One region of the Pararhizobium sp. LjRoot235 genome, then DNA from elsewhere that is predicted to be linked to it. Evidence: predicted binding sites of a transcription regulator. Region 1 holds the regulator's gene; each other region holds the start of a gene.
The links. The regulator HrcA, encoded in region 1, represses chaperone genes, less so after heat shock. The targets are predictions, from matches to a motif close to GTTAGCACTCNCNNNNNGNGAGTGCTAAC.
Positions count from the first base shown of each region.

Region 2: groES (co-chaperone GroES) is a predicted target of HrcA. The motif match lies at 2,807-2,835, and genes of this name have one in related genera.
Region 3: groES (co-chaperone GroES) is a predicted target of HrcA. The motif match lies at 2,640-2,668, and genes of this name have one in related genera.

Region 1 is NZ_CAXUSP020000001.1:4,111,775-4,116,562, forward strand. It holds gene ACSQ2Z_RS20195 (SDR family NAD(P)-dependent oxidoreductase) at 1-77, shown strand, start outside; gene ACSQ2Z_RS20200 (D-arabinono-1,4-lactone oxidase) at 102-1,337, shown strand; gene grpE (nucleotide exchange factor GrpE) at 1,467-2,081, opposite strand; gene hrcA (heat-inducible transcriptional repressor HrcA) at 2,196-3,254, opposite strand; gene rph (ribonuclease PH) at 3,464-4,183, shown strand; gene ACSQ2Z_RS20220 (VOC family protein) at 4,288-4,716, shown strand; gene rdgB (RdgB/HAM1 family non-canonical purine NTP pyrophosphatase) at 4,747-4,788, shown strand, end outside.
Region 2 is NZ_CAXUSP020000001.1:3,586,085-3,590,872, reverse strand. It holds gene ACSQ2Z_RS17630 (hypothetical protein) at 1-55, opposite strand, end outside; gene groL (chaperonin GroEL) at 743-2,386, opposite strand; gene groES (co-chaperone GroES) at 2,453-2,749, opposite strand; gene chrA (chromate efflux transporter) at 3,419-4,783, shown strand.
Region 3 is NZ_CAXUSP020000002.1:100,631-105,418, reverse strand. It holds gene ACSQ2Z_RS21090 (beta-1,6-N-acetylglucosaminyltransferase) at 1-290, opposite strand, end outside; gene groL (chaperonin GroEL) at 601-2,226, opposite strand; gene groES (co-chaperone GroES) at 2,289-2,588, opposite strand; gene ACSQ2Z_RS21075 (hypothetical protein) at 3,589-3,813, shown strand; gene ACSQ2Z_RS21070 (hypothetical protein) at 3,909-4,388, opposite strand; gene ACSQ2Z_RS21065 (hypothetical protein) at 4,647-4,788, opposite strand, start outside.

The sequences.
Region 1 (4,788 bases):
TGTTCCTGGCAAGCGACGAATCCAGCTTCGTCAACGGCACGCATCTTTTCGTCGACAATTGTTTTACGGCTGTCTGAACACCAAAAGGGGAGAACGGGATCATGATGGAAGCAGGCGGTCACTGGCGAAACTGGGTGGGAAATCAATCGTGCATCGTCCGGCACAAGGGCGCGCCCGAGAGCGAGGCGGCATTGTCCGAGATGGTGAAGGAGGCGACGTCGAGCGGGCTGAACGTGCGTTGCGCCGGCTCCGGCCATTCCTTCACGCCGGTGGCGCTGACCAGCGGGCTGCATCTGACGCTGTCGAAGCTGCAGGGCATCACCAATATCGACGCGGCCCGCAAGCGGGTCTCGGTGCATGCCGGCACGACGATCAACACGCTCGGCAAGGCGCTTAAAGCAAATGGCCTGTCGATGATCAACCAGGGCGACATCGACAGCCAGGCGCTAGCCGGCGCGCTGACCACCGGCACGCATGGTACCGGCCTGAAGCTCGGCAACATGGCCTCGCAGATCGTCGGCATGCGGCTGGTGCAGCCGGACGGCCGCGTCCTCGTCATCGATGACAGCCAGCCGGATATGCTCAATGCCGTCCGCGTCTCCCTCGGCATGCTCGGCGTGATCTCGGAAATCACGCTGCAGGTGATGGAGAGCTACAATCTGCATGAGAAGCTCTGGCGCTGCACCTTCGACGAATGCATGGAGCAACACGACGATCTCGCTGCCAATCACCGGCATTTCGGCTTCTTCTGGTGCCCGGTGCCCGAAAGCCGCCATTGCTATTGCCTGCCGGATACGTCCTCCGTTTCGACCACGAATAGCCTGTCCGACGTCTGTGAGATGAAGACGATCGACATCACCGACCGGCCACCAACGGAAAGCGCCTTCGAGAAGATCGCCTATTCCTCGGAGATCTATCCGATCGAATATGTGCCGAACTTCCACGAACTGGAATATGCCGTGCCGGTGAAATACGGCAAGCAGGCCTGCATGGAAGTGCGCAAGCTGATGCTGGAGAAGCACCCGGCCTGCATCTACCCGATCGAATACCGCTTCACCGCCGGCGACGGCGGCTGGATCAGCCCGTTCTTCGAACAGGATTCGATTACGCTGTCGGTCTCCGGCGAGCCGGGCACGGATTACTGGAACTATCTCAAGGACGTCGATGATATCCTGCGCCAGTTCGGCTCACGCCCGCATTGGGGCAAGCTGCATTTTCTCCGTGCTGAGGATGTGACGGCGCTCTATCCGCGCGCGCGTGACTTCAAGGCGTTGCGGAACAAGCTCGATCCGGAAGGCCGTTTCCTGAATGATCATCTGCGGCAGTTGTTCGGATGAGTTTTACCTCCCCCTTGAGGGGGGAGGTCGCAGCGAAGCTGCGGGTGGGGGTGACGGTCAGGGGCGCACAAAGATCACCCCACCCCGGCACTACGTGCCGACCCTTCCCCTCAAGGGGAGGGTGGAAAATCAAGCCGCCGGCGTCTCTTCCATTGCCACCGCCTTCGGGCCGCCCTTGGCGACGCCGACCATGGCGGGGCGGAGCACGCGCTCGCCGATGGTGTAGCCATCCTGGACCACTTGGACGACGGTGTTGTTGGGCACTTCGGGGTTCGGAACCTCGAACATCGCCTGATGGAAATTCGGGTCGAACTTCTGGCCGACCGGTTCCAGCTTCTGGACGCCGTGGCGCTCAAGCGCCGAAAGCATGGCCCGTTCGGTCATCTCGACGCCTTCGACCAGCGTGTTGAAGCCGGTATCGCCGGCCGTGCGCGCTTCCGGAGGGATGGCGTCGAGCGCGCGGCGCAGATTGTCGGAGACGGCCAGCATGTCGCGGGCAAAGCCGGCGACCGAATAAGACTTTGCGTCCTTGACATCACGTGCGGTGCGGCGGCGCAAATTGTCCATCTCGGCAGCAAGCCGGAGGTAACGGTCGCGGTAGTCCGCGGCCTCGGCCCTGGCGAGTTCCAGGGGATCGGGTTCGACTGCGGCGGCTTCGACCTTTTCAGAGGCAGCTTCAGCATTCATCGCGGCTTCGTCGGCTGCGTTGGCATCTGCTGCATGTTTGTTCGTGTCGTCGGTCATGACGGTCTCCGGTATGTCACTATGTTAGGATTTGTAGCCGATATCGAGCTTTGAAGCCGAAAAATCAAGGGTTCAATCGAAAGAGCGCGGCAAAAACCGGCGTTTCGCCTATGGTCATCGCGACAGCCGCGACATCAATTGCGCAGTGTAGTCCACCATCGGCACGATACGCGAATAGTTGAGCCGGGTCGGACCGATGACACCGACAGCGCCGACGATCTTGTCGTCTCCATCCTTGTAGGGTGCAACGATCAGCGACGAGCCCGACAGCGAAAACAGCTTGTTTTCCGAGCCGATGAAGATGCGGACCCCGGGCCCGCTTTCGGCGAGATTGAGAATTTCGATGAGGCTGTCCTTCTTTTCAAGATCGTCGAACAGCATGCGCAGTCGGTCGATATCCTCGGCACCGGCAAGCCCCTCAAGCAGATTGGCGCGGCCGCGCACGATCAGCTTTGTCGGATTTCCTTCGGTTTCACTGCCCGACCATATGGCGAGACCTCGCTCGACCAAATCCTGCGACAATGTATCGAGCTCGCGCCGAACGGTTTCCTTGACCTGTTCGAGTTGGCTACGCACTTCGGGCAGCGTCTGGCCGGCGAGGTGCGCATTGAGGAAGTTGGCGGCTTCGGTCAGTTGTGAGCTCGTGACGCCGGCGGGCAGCTCGATGATGCGGTTTTCCACCTGATCATGATCGCCGACCAGGACGGCCAACGCCTTCGTCGGCGCAAGACGCATGAATTCGACGTGTTTCAGCACCGGATCGCTCTTGGCCGTGATGACCAGTCCCGCACCGCGCGACATGCCCGACAGCATCTGACTTGCTTCGGTCAGGAGGGTCTCGACCGGCTGATCGCGATCATTGCGGCGCACGTGCCGGTCGATCGACGCACGATCTTCCGCCGACAGGTCGCCCACCTGCATGAAGGCATCGACAAAGAAGCGCAGGCCGATCTGGGTCGGCAGGCGACCGGCGCTGATATGCGGGGCATAGATCAGGCCCAGATCTTCCAGATCGCTCATGACGTTGCGCACGGAGGCCGGCGACAGCGACATGGGCAACAGTCGCGACAGGCTGCGCGAACCGAGTGGCTCGCCACTTTCCAGATAGCTCTCCACGATACGACGGAAAATTTCTCCCGAACGCTCGTCGAGCGCCGAAAGCCTTTCCCGCATCGCAGATTTGTCCGCCATCATTCGAACGCAAAACCCATTCTGTTCAGATCAACTGAAATATAGTGATCCCGGCCCGGATAGCAAAAGGGAAATTGACGTCGGAAACCTTCGCCCCCAGCACCTCCCCGTCATTTGTTCTTTTCCTCGCAAGTGATTTCCCTTCCTCCCAACATAGGTTAGAAGGCTCCAAAACATCACAGGAGTTCATGATGCGGCCTTCCGGCAGAAAAACCGATCAGATGCGCAAAGTCTCGTTCCAGCGCGGCATTTCCAAACATGCCGAGGGGTCCTGTCTCGTCAAGTTCGGGGATACGCATGTGCTGTGCACCGCGAGCCTCGAGGAAAAGACGCCGCCGTGGCTGCGCAATAGCGGCAAGGGCTGGGTGACCGCCGAATACGGCATGCTGCCGCGTGCCACCGGCGAACGCATGAAGCGCGAGGCCGCCAGCGGCAAGCAGAGCGGCCGCACCCAGGAAATCCAGCGACTGATCGGACGCTCGCTCAGGGCCGTGGTCGACCTGCAGGCACTCGGCGAACGGCAGATCTCGATCGACTGCGACGTTATCCAGGCCGATGGCGGCACCCGCACGGCCTCCATCACCGGCGCCTGGATCGCTCTGCGCGACTGCCTTGCCTGGATGGAAGCGCGCAACATGATCAAGGTCGAGAAGGTCCTGAAAGACCATATCGCCGCGATCTCCTGCGGCATCTTCGCCAACCAGCCGGTGATCGATCTCGATTACCTGGAGGACTCGGCTGCCGAGACCGACGCCAACTTCGTCATTACCGGCTCCGGCGGCATTGTCGAAATCCAGGGAACAGCCGAAGGCAAGCCGTTCTCGGAAGAGGAATTCACCACACTGATGGGCCTTGCCAAGAACGGCATTGCCGAACTGGTCAGCCTGCAAAAGCAGGTGATCGAGGGTTAAGAACGGAGATTGCACGCTATGCAACTGGCATCGTCGCCCCTCATTCGCCCGTCGGGCACCTTCTGCCCGCTTGCGGGGAGAGGTTAGGGTGAAGGGCAGGACCAATGGCCGATGACCAGAGCATGGCGTTCGAAGGCGTCCTGGAGACGGCGCTCTATGTGGACGATCTCGACCGGGCGGAGGCGTTTTACGGCTCCGTGCTCGGGCTCGAGAAGATCAGCCGCGCCGGCGCCCGGCATGTCTTCTTCCGCTGCGGTCCGGGCGTTCTTCTGATCTTCAATCCGGCGGAAACGGTGAAACCGCCGCCGCCAGGAGGCCTGCAGGTTCCGCCGCATGGCACGCATGGGCCGGGGCATATGTGCTTCCGGGTATCTACCGGGCATCTCGATGCCTGGGAAGAAAAGTTGAAGGCGGCCGGTGTCGCGATCGAATCCAATGTGCATTGGCCGTCGGGCGCGCGATCCTTCTATTTCCGCGATCCGGCTGGAAACAGCCTGGAATGCGCTGAAGCGAGCCTCTGGAATTTAGATTGAGGGCAGACCGCCCGGATGAGAAAGACGCAGATGCGCAAACTTGAAGACAAGACCCTGATCGTCGCCAGCCAC
Region 2 (4,788 bases), 530 kb from region 1:
CAAAGGAATCTGCGTCTGGAAGTGAAGAAAGACCCGTTGTTGCAATCTTAAACACGGGCGGCTCCAGAATATGCGCAACGTCCGAAGTTCATTCGCTGCTCCCGTCAAAGGTTTGAAAGAAACTATTTCCAATTTTCAATAAAGTAAAAGTGACGCGTAAAATACGTTAACAGTTCTGTAACCTGCGATCGGCAAGAGACGTAAGTTTAAATCCCTATCGCCATCGCGTTCATGATGAAGTAAATTATAATGCAATGAAAATATATCAGAATATATTTGCGTTATTATTTGGATAAAAGCGATTTAGGCGCATCGTTATTGTAGAAAAATGAGTAACCCTGTTGTCTATTTTTCCAGTTTCTTGCATTCAGGTCTGTGGTTCGCTTGTAGCTTCAATGGTCTTTCTGGCAAACTTTTTGCGGCCTGAAGCATATATCTGCGATTGCATTCGTTTCGATCTGTGCAATCAGAACATGATTCGCATGTGACTAGGCAATGGGTCAAATGCCGTAGATGCGGACCTTTCCTGGGGACATCCATCAACTTTTGTATCGTGATCGAAAAAGGGCGGACCTTGCGGCCCGCCCTTTCTCAATCCGGAAACCCGGAAAGCCTTGTGGTCGTCACTCGTGATAAGGCAGACGCCGCCCATGCCGCCACTTCAGCGCGCTTGGCGCGCTGAAGCACTTTGGATCATGGGCGAAGCTGTATGGTCGTCACTCGTGATAAGGCGGACGCCTTATCACATCATGCCGCCCATGCCGCCCATGCCGCCCATGTCAGGCATGCCGCCGCCGGCAGATTCCTTCTTCGGAAGCTCTGCAATCATGGCTTCGGTGGTGACGAGCAGACCGGCAACCGAAGCTGCGTTCTGCAGGGCCGTGCGGACAACCTTGACCGGATCGACGATACCCATGGCGATCATGTCGCCATATTCGCCGGTCTGGGCATTGTAGCCGTAGTTGTCGGTGTTGCTTTCGAGGATCTTGCCGACCACGATCGAACCTTCGTCACCGGCGTTCTCAGCGATCTGGCGAACCAGCGACTGCAGCGCCTTGCGGACGATGTTGATACCGGCCGTCTGGTCGTCGTTCGCACCCTTGATGTTGAGAACGATCGAGGCACGCAGCAGAGCCGTACCACCGCCAGGAACGATGCCTTCCTGAACGGCAGCGCGCGTTGCGTTGAGGGCGTCGTCGATACGGTCCTTCTTTTCCTTGACTTCGACTTCAGTCGCACCGCCGACGCGGATGACCGCAACGCCGCCAGCGAGCTTGGCAAGGCGTTCCTGCAGCTTTTCGCGGTCGTAGTCGGAGGTGGTTTCCTCGATCTGCCCCTTGATCTGGGCAACGCGGCCTTCGATCTCGGACTTCTGGCCATGACCGTCGACGATCGTGGTGTTTTCCTTGGAGATCGAGATCTTCTTCGCACGGCCGAGCATTTCGAGCGTGACGTTTTCGAGCTTGATGCCGATGTCTTCGGAAATGACCTGGCCACCAGTCAGGATCGCGATGTCTTCGAGCATGGCCTTGCGGCGATCGCCGAAGCCCGGAGCCTTGACGGCAGCGATCTTCAGGCCGCCACGCAGTTTGTTGACGACGAGGGTCGCAAGCGCTTCGCCTTCGACGTCTTCCGAGATGATGAGGAGCGGCTTGCCGGTCTGAACGACAGCTTCGAGAACCGGAAGCATCGCCTGCAGGTTGGAGAGCTTCTTCTCATGGAGAAGGATGTAGGCGTCGTCCAGTTCGGCAACCATCTTTTCCGGGTTGGTCACGAAGTAAGGGCTGAGGTAGCCGCGGTCGAACTGCATGCCTTCGACGACTTCGAGCTCGGTTTCGGCGGTCTTGGCTTCTTCAACCGTGATGACGCCTTCATTGCCGACTTTCTGCATCGCGTCAGCGATGTACTGGCCGATTTCCGTCTCGCCGTTGGCAGAGATCGTGCCGACCTGGGCAACTTCTTCCGAAGTGCTGATCGTCTTGGACTTGGCAACGATGTCCTTGACGATGGCAGTAACAGCGAGGTCGATACCGCGCTTCAGGTCCATCGGGTTCATGCCGGCGGCTACGCTCTTGGCGCCTTCGCGAACGATGGCCTGAGCGAGAACCGTTGCAGTCGTCGTGCCGTCGCCGGCGATGTCGTTGGTCTTCGAAGCAACTTCGCGGACCATCTGCGCGCCCATGTTCTCGAACTTGTCTTCGAGTTCGATTTCCTTGGCGACGGAAACGCCGTCCTTGGTGATGCGCGGTGCGCCGAACGACTTGTCGATGATGACGTTACGGCCCTTTGGGCCGAGCGTTACCTTGACTGCGTCAGCGAGGATGTCGACGCCACGCAGCATCTTTTCGCGCGCGGTGCGGCCGAACTTGATTTCTTTGGCTGCCATTTTAAAAACTCCCGGGCTGGTGCCCAATTGGTTTTATGGAATTGAGAAGAAGGGAACCGGCTAGGATCAGCCGATAACGCCCATGATGTCGGCTTCCTTCATGATCAGAAGGTCTTCGCCGTTGAGCTTGACTTCGGTGCCCGACCACTTGCCGAATAGAACGCGGTCGCCAGCCTTGACGTCGAGAGCGATGAGAGCGCCCTTGTCGTCACGGGTGCCGGTGCCGACGGCGACGATTTCGCCTTCCTGCGGCTTTTCCTTGGCGGTGTCCGGAATGATGATGCCGCCCTTGGTCTTGGCTTCAGACTCGACGCGGCGTACGACGACGCGGTCATGCAGAGGACGGAAATTGGTGCTTGTCATTGTCTAATCCCTCGATCAAATGACTTCACGGATCGTGAACCGACCCGATGGATGGATGTTAGCACTCCTGTTGCGTGAGTGCTAGCGACCCGGAGATAAGGATGGCTGTCGATTGAGTCAAGAATGGGCCGGCAAGATTCTTTGCAGCGGGAAATTGATTGACTTGGTTTCGGCTTTTTTGTCTAATTTCTGCATGGGGTTGCGAACTGCCCCACGAGGCGTCATGCCATCACTTCGCGTCCAATCCCACGAAAAGGACGTAAACCATGGCCTCGTATAATGCTATTTCCACCGAAAAACTTGTCCGCCTGATCGGCACCCCCGGGGGGCCGGTGGTCATCGATGCGCGCGACAATGAGGATTTCGCCGCAGCCGCTTCTTCTGCCCGCGTCTTTCCGGCGGTCCTATGCCGAGGTGCGGCAATGGGCGGTGGATTATCGCGGCCGCTGGTCGTTGTGTGGTCTGCCAGAAAGGCAAGAAGCTCAGCGAAGGAGCCGCCGCCTTGGCTGCGGAATGCCGGCGTCGCTCGGTCTCTCGCGGATGTTTGCCGACGATCTGGAGCAACTGGAAGCGGGCATGATGCTCTACGATCCTTCTATCGCTGGGCACGTGACGCCATGCAGGAAAAACACGAATGGATGTCGCACGTCGCGAAGAAGGTCAAAGACAATGAATGAGGCGGTGCAGATTGAGGCGCCACCGGCGCATCCGACATTCGCCGAGGCCATCAGGGTCTGGGCGAAGATCGGGCTCTTGAGTTTCGGAGGCCCGGCGGGCCAGATCGCCCTGATGCACAGGGAACTGGTGGAGGAACGCCGCTGGATTTCCGAGAGCCGGTTCCTGCATGCGCTGAATTTCTGCATGCTCCTGCCGGGTCCCGAAGCGCAGCAGCTTGCCATCTATGTCGGCTGGCTGCTGCACGGCACGCGTGGCGGCATCGTGGCCGGCACGCTGTTCGTGTTGCCGGGCTTCTTCGTCATCCTTGGCCTGTCGTCGGCCTATGCGCTGTTCCAGGAGACGCATTGGCTCGCCGCTGTGTTTTTCGGATTGAAGGCGGCGGTGTTGGCGATCGTCGTCGAAGCGGTCATCCGCATCGGCCGCCGGGGGGTGAAAACCCGCTTTGCCGTGATCGTCGCGGCCCTCGCCTTCGCTGCGCTTTTCTTTTTCGATCTACCGTTTCCGCTGGTCGTCCTGGCGGCGGGTGTGGCCGGCTACGTCGCCACCCACGCGCAATCGGTGGAACGGAGAACCATGGCGGCGGCAAAGCAGGCCCTGGCCGACCAGCCCTCGGTCATCGACAGCAATTTCCCGGACGTCGTCTCGTCCTGGGGCCGGGCGGTCCGGGTTTTCGGCGTCTGGGCGGCGCTCTGGGTCGCGCCGTTCGTCGTCATCGGCGCAATGCTCGGCTTCGACAATGTCTATACTGCCATCGGCCTGTTCTTCTCCAAGATGGCGGTGGTGACCTTCGGCGGCGCCTATGCCGTGCTTGCCTATGTCGCCCAGCAGGCGGTCGAGACCTATCACTGGCTGAGGCCCGGTGAAATGCTCGATGGTCTGGCCTTGGCCGAAACGACGCCTGGCCCTCTGGTGCTGGTGCTCTCCTTCGTCGGCTTCATGGCCGCTTTTCGCGCGCCGCTCGGGCTCGATCCTCTCTGGACCGGCATTCTCGGAGCGATGCTTGCCACCTGGGTCACGTTCATTCCCTGCTTCCTTTGGATTTTCCTCGGTGCGCCCTATGTCGAGACCGTGCGTAACAACAGGGCGCTTTCGGGTGCGCTGGCGGCGATCTCGGCGGCGGTCACCGGCGTCATCCTCAACCTGGCGCTCTGGTTCGGCCTGCACATCCTTTTTGCAGAGGTAAGCCGGCATGTGGCCGGGCCGCTGTCGATGCCGCTTCCGGTTTGGCAGACGTTCCAGCCGGCAGCATTGCTGCTGACGCTTCTGGCGGTTCTCATGCTTTTCAAGCTGAAACGCGGGATCGTAACCACGCTTGTCGTCTGCGCCGGCGCTGGCTGGCTGATCAGCAGCTTTTAAAAGGC
Region 3 (4,788 bases), on a different contig from region 1:
TCCTGGCCGCTGAGATTGATGAAATGGCTCCATTCCCCCATCTGCAAAAGACGCTCCATACCGCGAAGCTCAGCCTCCACAAGACTATAACCGCCCCATAGCGCCTTCTTGCCGTCGAGCATATCGGCATTGCCATAGGGCAGCAGGAAGGCGCGGATTTCGGATGCGAGTTCGGGGCCGGAATTCTTGTCGACATGCACGACGTAATGGTTTTGCCGGTCATAGATGGCCTTGAACAGGCGCTTGAATTGCTCGGGGTAACGGTGGACGAGAAGGAGATATGCGATCATGTGGCGGCACCGCGCGTTGCCGGGCATCGGACAAAGCTTAGCCCTTCGCCTTTCAGTTTCAGGCTGAGACAAAACATTACCATGAATGATCCTTTCAGGATCGCGTCAGCGCGCAATCAGCCCACGCCAATTGCGTTCGACAAGCTTGGGTTCGGGGAGTCAGTGGCGCAAACCAGCCTTTCGGCGTTCAACGGCACATCGAGATTAGAGATTCAGTCCGGAAGCATTGCCGATGCGTCGCGAAGAGCGATCCGGTTGGCCGGATCCCTCTTCGCATCGAATGACGACCGTGGTTCCGAAATGAAACCCGTTACATCATGCCGCCCATGTCGGGCATGCCGCCGCCAGCAGATTCCTTCTTCGGAAGTTCTGCAACCATGGCTTCGGTGGTGACGAGCAGACCGGCAACCGAAGCTGCGTTCTGCAGAGCGGTGCGAACGACCTTGACCGGATCGACGATACCCATGGCGATCATGTCGCCATATTCGCCGGTCTGGGCGTTGTAGCCGTAGTTGTCGGTGTCGCTTTCGAGGATCTTGCCGACCACGATCGAACCTTCGTCACCGGCGTTCTCGGCGATCTGGCGAACCAGAGACTGAAGCGCCTTGCGGACGATGTTGATACCGGCCGTCTGGTCGTCGTTCGCACCCTTGATGTCGAGAACGATCGAGGCACGCAGAAGCGCCGTGCCGCCGCCGGGAACGATACCCTCTTCGACCGCAGCGCGTGTCGCATTCAGCGCGTCGTCGATACGGTCCTTCTTTTCCTTGACTTCGATTTCGGTCGCACCGCCGACGCGGATCACGGCGACGCCGCCCGAAAGCTTGGCCAGGCGCTCCTGCAGCTTTTCCTTGTCGTAGTCGGAGGTTGTTTCTTCGATCTGAGCCTTGATCTGGGCAACACGACCCTCGATCTCCGGCTTTTTGCCGGCACCATCGACGAGAATGGTATTCTCTTTCGTAATGGTCACCTTCTTGACGCGGCCGAGCATTTCGAGCGTGACGTTTTCCAGCTTGATGCCGATGTCTTCGGAGATGACCTGGCCACCGGTCAGGATGGCGATGTCTTCGAGCATGGCCTTGCGGCGATCGCCGAAGCCCGGAGCCTTGACGGCAGCGATCTTCAGGCCGCCACGCAGCTTGTTGACAACGAGGGTCGCAAGCGCTTCGCCTTCGACGTCTTCCGAGATGATCAGGAGCGGCTTGCCGGTCTGAACGACAGCTTCGAGAACCGGAAGCATAGCCTGCAGGTTGGAGAGTTTCTTCTCGTGAAGGAGAACATAGGCGTCCTCCAGTTCAGCAACCATTTTCTCGGCATTGGTGACAAAATAAGGGCTCAGATAACCACGGTCGAACTGCATGCCTTCAACGACTTCGAGTTCGGTGTCGGCGGTCTTGGCTTCTTCAACCGTGATGACGCCTTCATTGCCGACTTTCTGCATCGCGTCAGCGATGTACTGGCCGATTTCCGTCTCACCGTTGGCAGAGATCGTGCCGACCTGGGCAACTTCTTCCGAAGTGCTGATCTTCTTGGCCTTGGCGACAAGACCCTTGACCACTTCTGTCACTGCAAGATCGATGCCGCGCTTGAGGTCCATCGGGTTCATGCCGGCGGCAACAGCCTTTGTGCCTTCGCGAACGATCGCCTGGGCGAGAACCGTTGCAGTCGTCGTGCCGTCGCCGGCGATGTCGTTGGTCTTCGAAGCAACTTCGCGGACCATCTGGGCGCCCATGTTCTCGAATTTGTCTTCAATCTCGATTTCCTTGGCGACAGCCACACCATCCTTGGTGATGCGAGGTGCACCATAGGCCTTATCGATGATGACATTGCGGCCCTTCGGGCCGAGCGTTATCTTGACGGCGTCTGCGAGGATGTCGATGCCACGCAGCATCTTTTCGCGCGCGTCTCGACCGAATTTGATTTGCTTGGCAGCCATAGAAAGAACTCCCGGGCTCATAGCCCAATGGTCTTACAAAAGGGATAGAAAGAAACGACCGGCTATCGGCCGATGACACCCATGATGTCGGCTTCCTTCATGATCAGAAGCTCTTCGCCGTTGAGCTTGACTTCGGAGCCCGACCACTTGCCGAACAGAATGCGGTCGCCAGCCTTGACGTCGAGCGCGATCAGCTTGCCGCTATCGTCACGGGTGCCGGTGCCGACGGCAACGATTTCGCCTTCCTGCGGCTTTTCCTTGGCGGTATCCGGAATGATGATGCCACCCTTGGTCTTTGCTTCAGCCTCGATACGGCGCACGACGACGCGATCGTGCAGCGGACGAAATTTGGTATCAGCCATTTTGGGTTCCTTAGCGGGATCATAGCCGAATGGCTTCTCCCATCGAATAACAGTAGCACTCTCTACCTTAGAGTGCTAGCGATCATTCGGCAGCAGGCGACAATGAAAATCCGGTGTAACCAAATATTTAAAACATCGACCCGGTTTAGTATGCTAGAGAGACGCGGCTATCCGATTAATACGGGAGGCCTGCAATGAAATCGTTCTTCGATTCCATTTATCACTTTGACTATGTGCTTTTTCTCATCAAGTGGACATTGGCGTTGTCCTTGATGCTTGGCGCGTATCTGGCGCTACACGAGGCATATTTCTAGAGAGTTTGTTCGGCTGACCTTCCTTTTACGTCCACCAATTCACATGTGACGACGCGCGCCGTCAGTTTCCTGAAGCGCAACCAAAGGATCATTGAGATGATTAAGTTTCGCCCAAAGACTGAAGCGGAAGAGACGAAGCAACCCGCTGCCGCTGCGCCAAGCAAACCCGACACCACGAAGTTTCCGGATGCGAAGAAGTCCGCGGGCGACTAAATGCGCGCGGGTTTGTACCAAGAAGCCCAGCGGCCGCCGAGGCTTCCAAGAACGCCCCCCAACCGGGGAGATAACGCCAGTGAGAACATCTGAAATTACGCGACCACGATATCAATGGCGGCCGCTGGAACTCTCTCCGGAAAATGATTTCGTCGGCTTCGACGGCGAAATCCTGATCGGGCGAATATTTCTGGAGCCACGACCACGGTTCAAGGGGTTGTGGCATTGGTCGAATATTAGGAGCGAAACTGCCATTGCTACGCAAGGCTACGCCGCATCAGCCGACCTCGCTGCCGTCACCGTCGAGGCGTTGTATGACGAACTAAGGGCTTTCGAAGGGAACGCGTTGGCAAAATGCCAATAGACCCTTGATTGCGGATCAGCCTCCCCCCGTGTGTTGCCCGATCAAGTGCTCAACGCCCCGGAACAAACGAAATTCGTGCCGTTCGGCATGTCTCAACAGGAGAAATTTCATGAACGTCGATTTCGCAATCACCGGACGCCATGTGTACGAGATCAAAGCGGTGCTTCAATCCGTGGGAATCAATGAGGGAACCGAATACGACGCACTGCCGTTCAACCCCGCGAGCCGCGCTAGCGGCTATCATACGTTCGCGTTTCGCAATAAGCAGGCCGCTCTCGAAGCTACGACAACCTGGGAAAACCACATCAAGCAGCCCGCTCATTCGCATCGTTGATCCTGTACGTCCCAGCAGAGCAAGACACCACGACTTCAATCTTTTGATCTGCCACATCTGCCGGATGCGATGTGTCCGGAACGATTGAATATGCACTATTTTGGAAAGTCCCGGGTGAATGCATCGAGCACGTCGATGAGGACTTCATTCACTTTATCCGTGGTGAAATCGTTCAAGCTGATCACGTTGTGGCCGACGGACACGCTTTGCGCGGATGATCGGCGATAGTGCTGAAACTGGATATGATCCTCTGTCAAGCTGACGGCGCTTCTGATCGAGCGACCGGAGATTTCGCTTGCGATTTCCATCTCGACTTTTGACGAGGTCCCCGGAGCCGGCTCCGTAAGTCGCATTTTCGGCATATCGGCCATCTGAAGTTTCTGGTTCAAGACCTCGATCGCGCTCTCAATCTTGGGGCGGAAGATCTGCACCCAATTGTCCTCCACCCATTGCTTTCGATCCGCCCTTCTGGATTTGGCCAGCTCAACCTCTTGCTGCTTTCGTCTTGCTTCGCTCTCAATGCGGCTTCCCAGTGCAAGAAGTTTATTCAGGCGCTCATCGGTGAATTTGGACATGGTCATCCTCTGAAATATTGAAACAGACGGCTGGCAATCGAAATTGCAAAATATCAGAGGCAACTCAGCATGGTGGCCTAAAATCTTCCCGCTCCTAAGCAGGGTGCGAGACAGCGCCAGCGCGACGGCGCTCTCTGCCGTTCGAAGACGATGCCGTCGATGCCAACTACCAATGCGGCTGCACTGATTAATTGGAAAGACGGTCGTTGCAGTGTCTGGCGGAAACCGATGGGCGTCAACTGCGCCCATCGACCGTTTTCACAGAGTCTTGGTAATCTCAAGTTCGCACGATTTTGCCAGTTCGGTGTTCGGCTTGTCTGCACCGAGCGGCGTTGCCCAACCAGCTTTTTCCACGATGCCACTGCGGGAATATGCGCCGGCAGCTTTGAGTTCGGCCAGC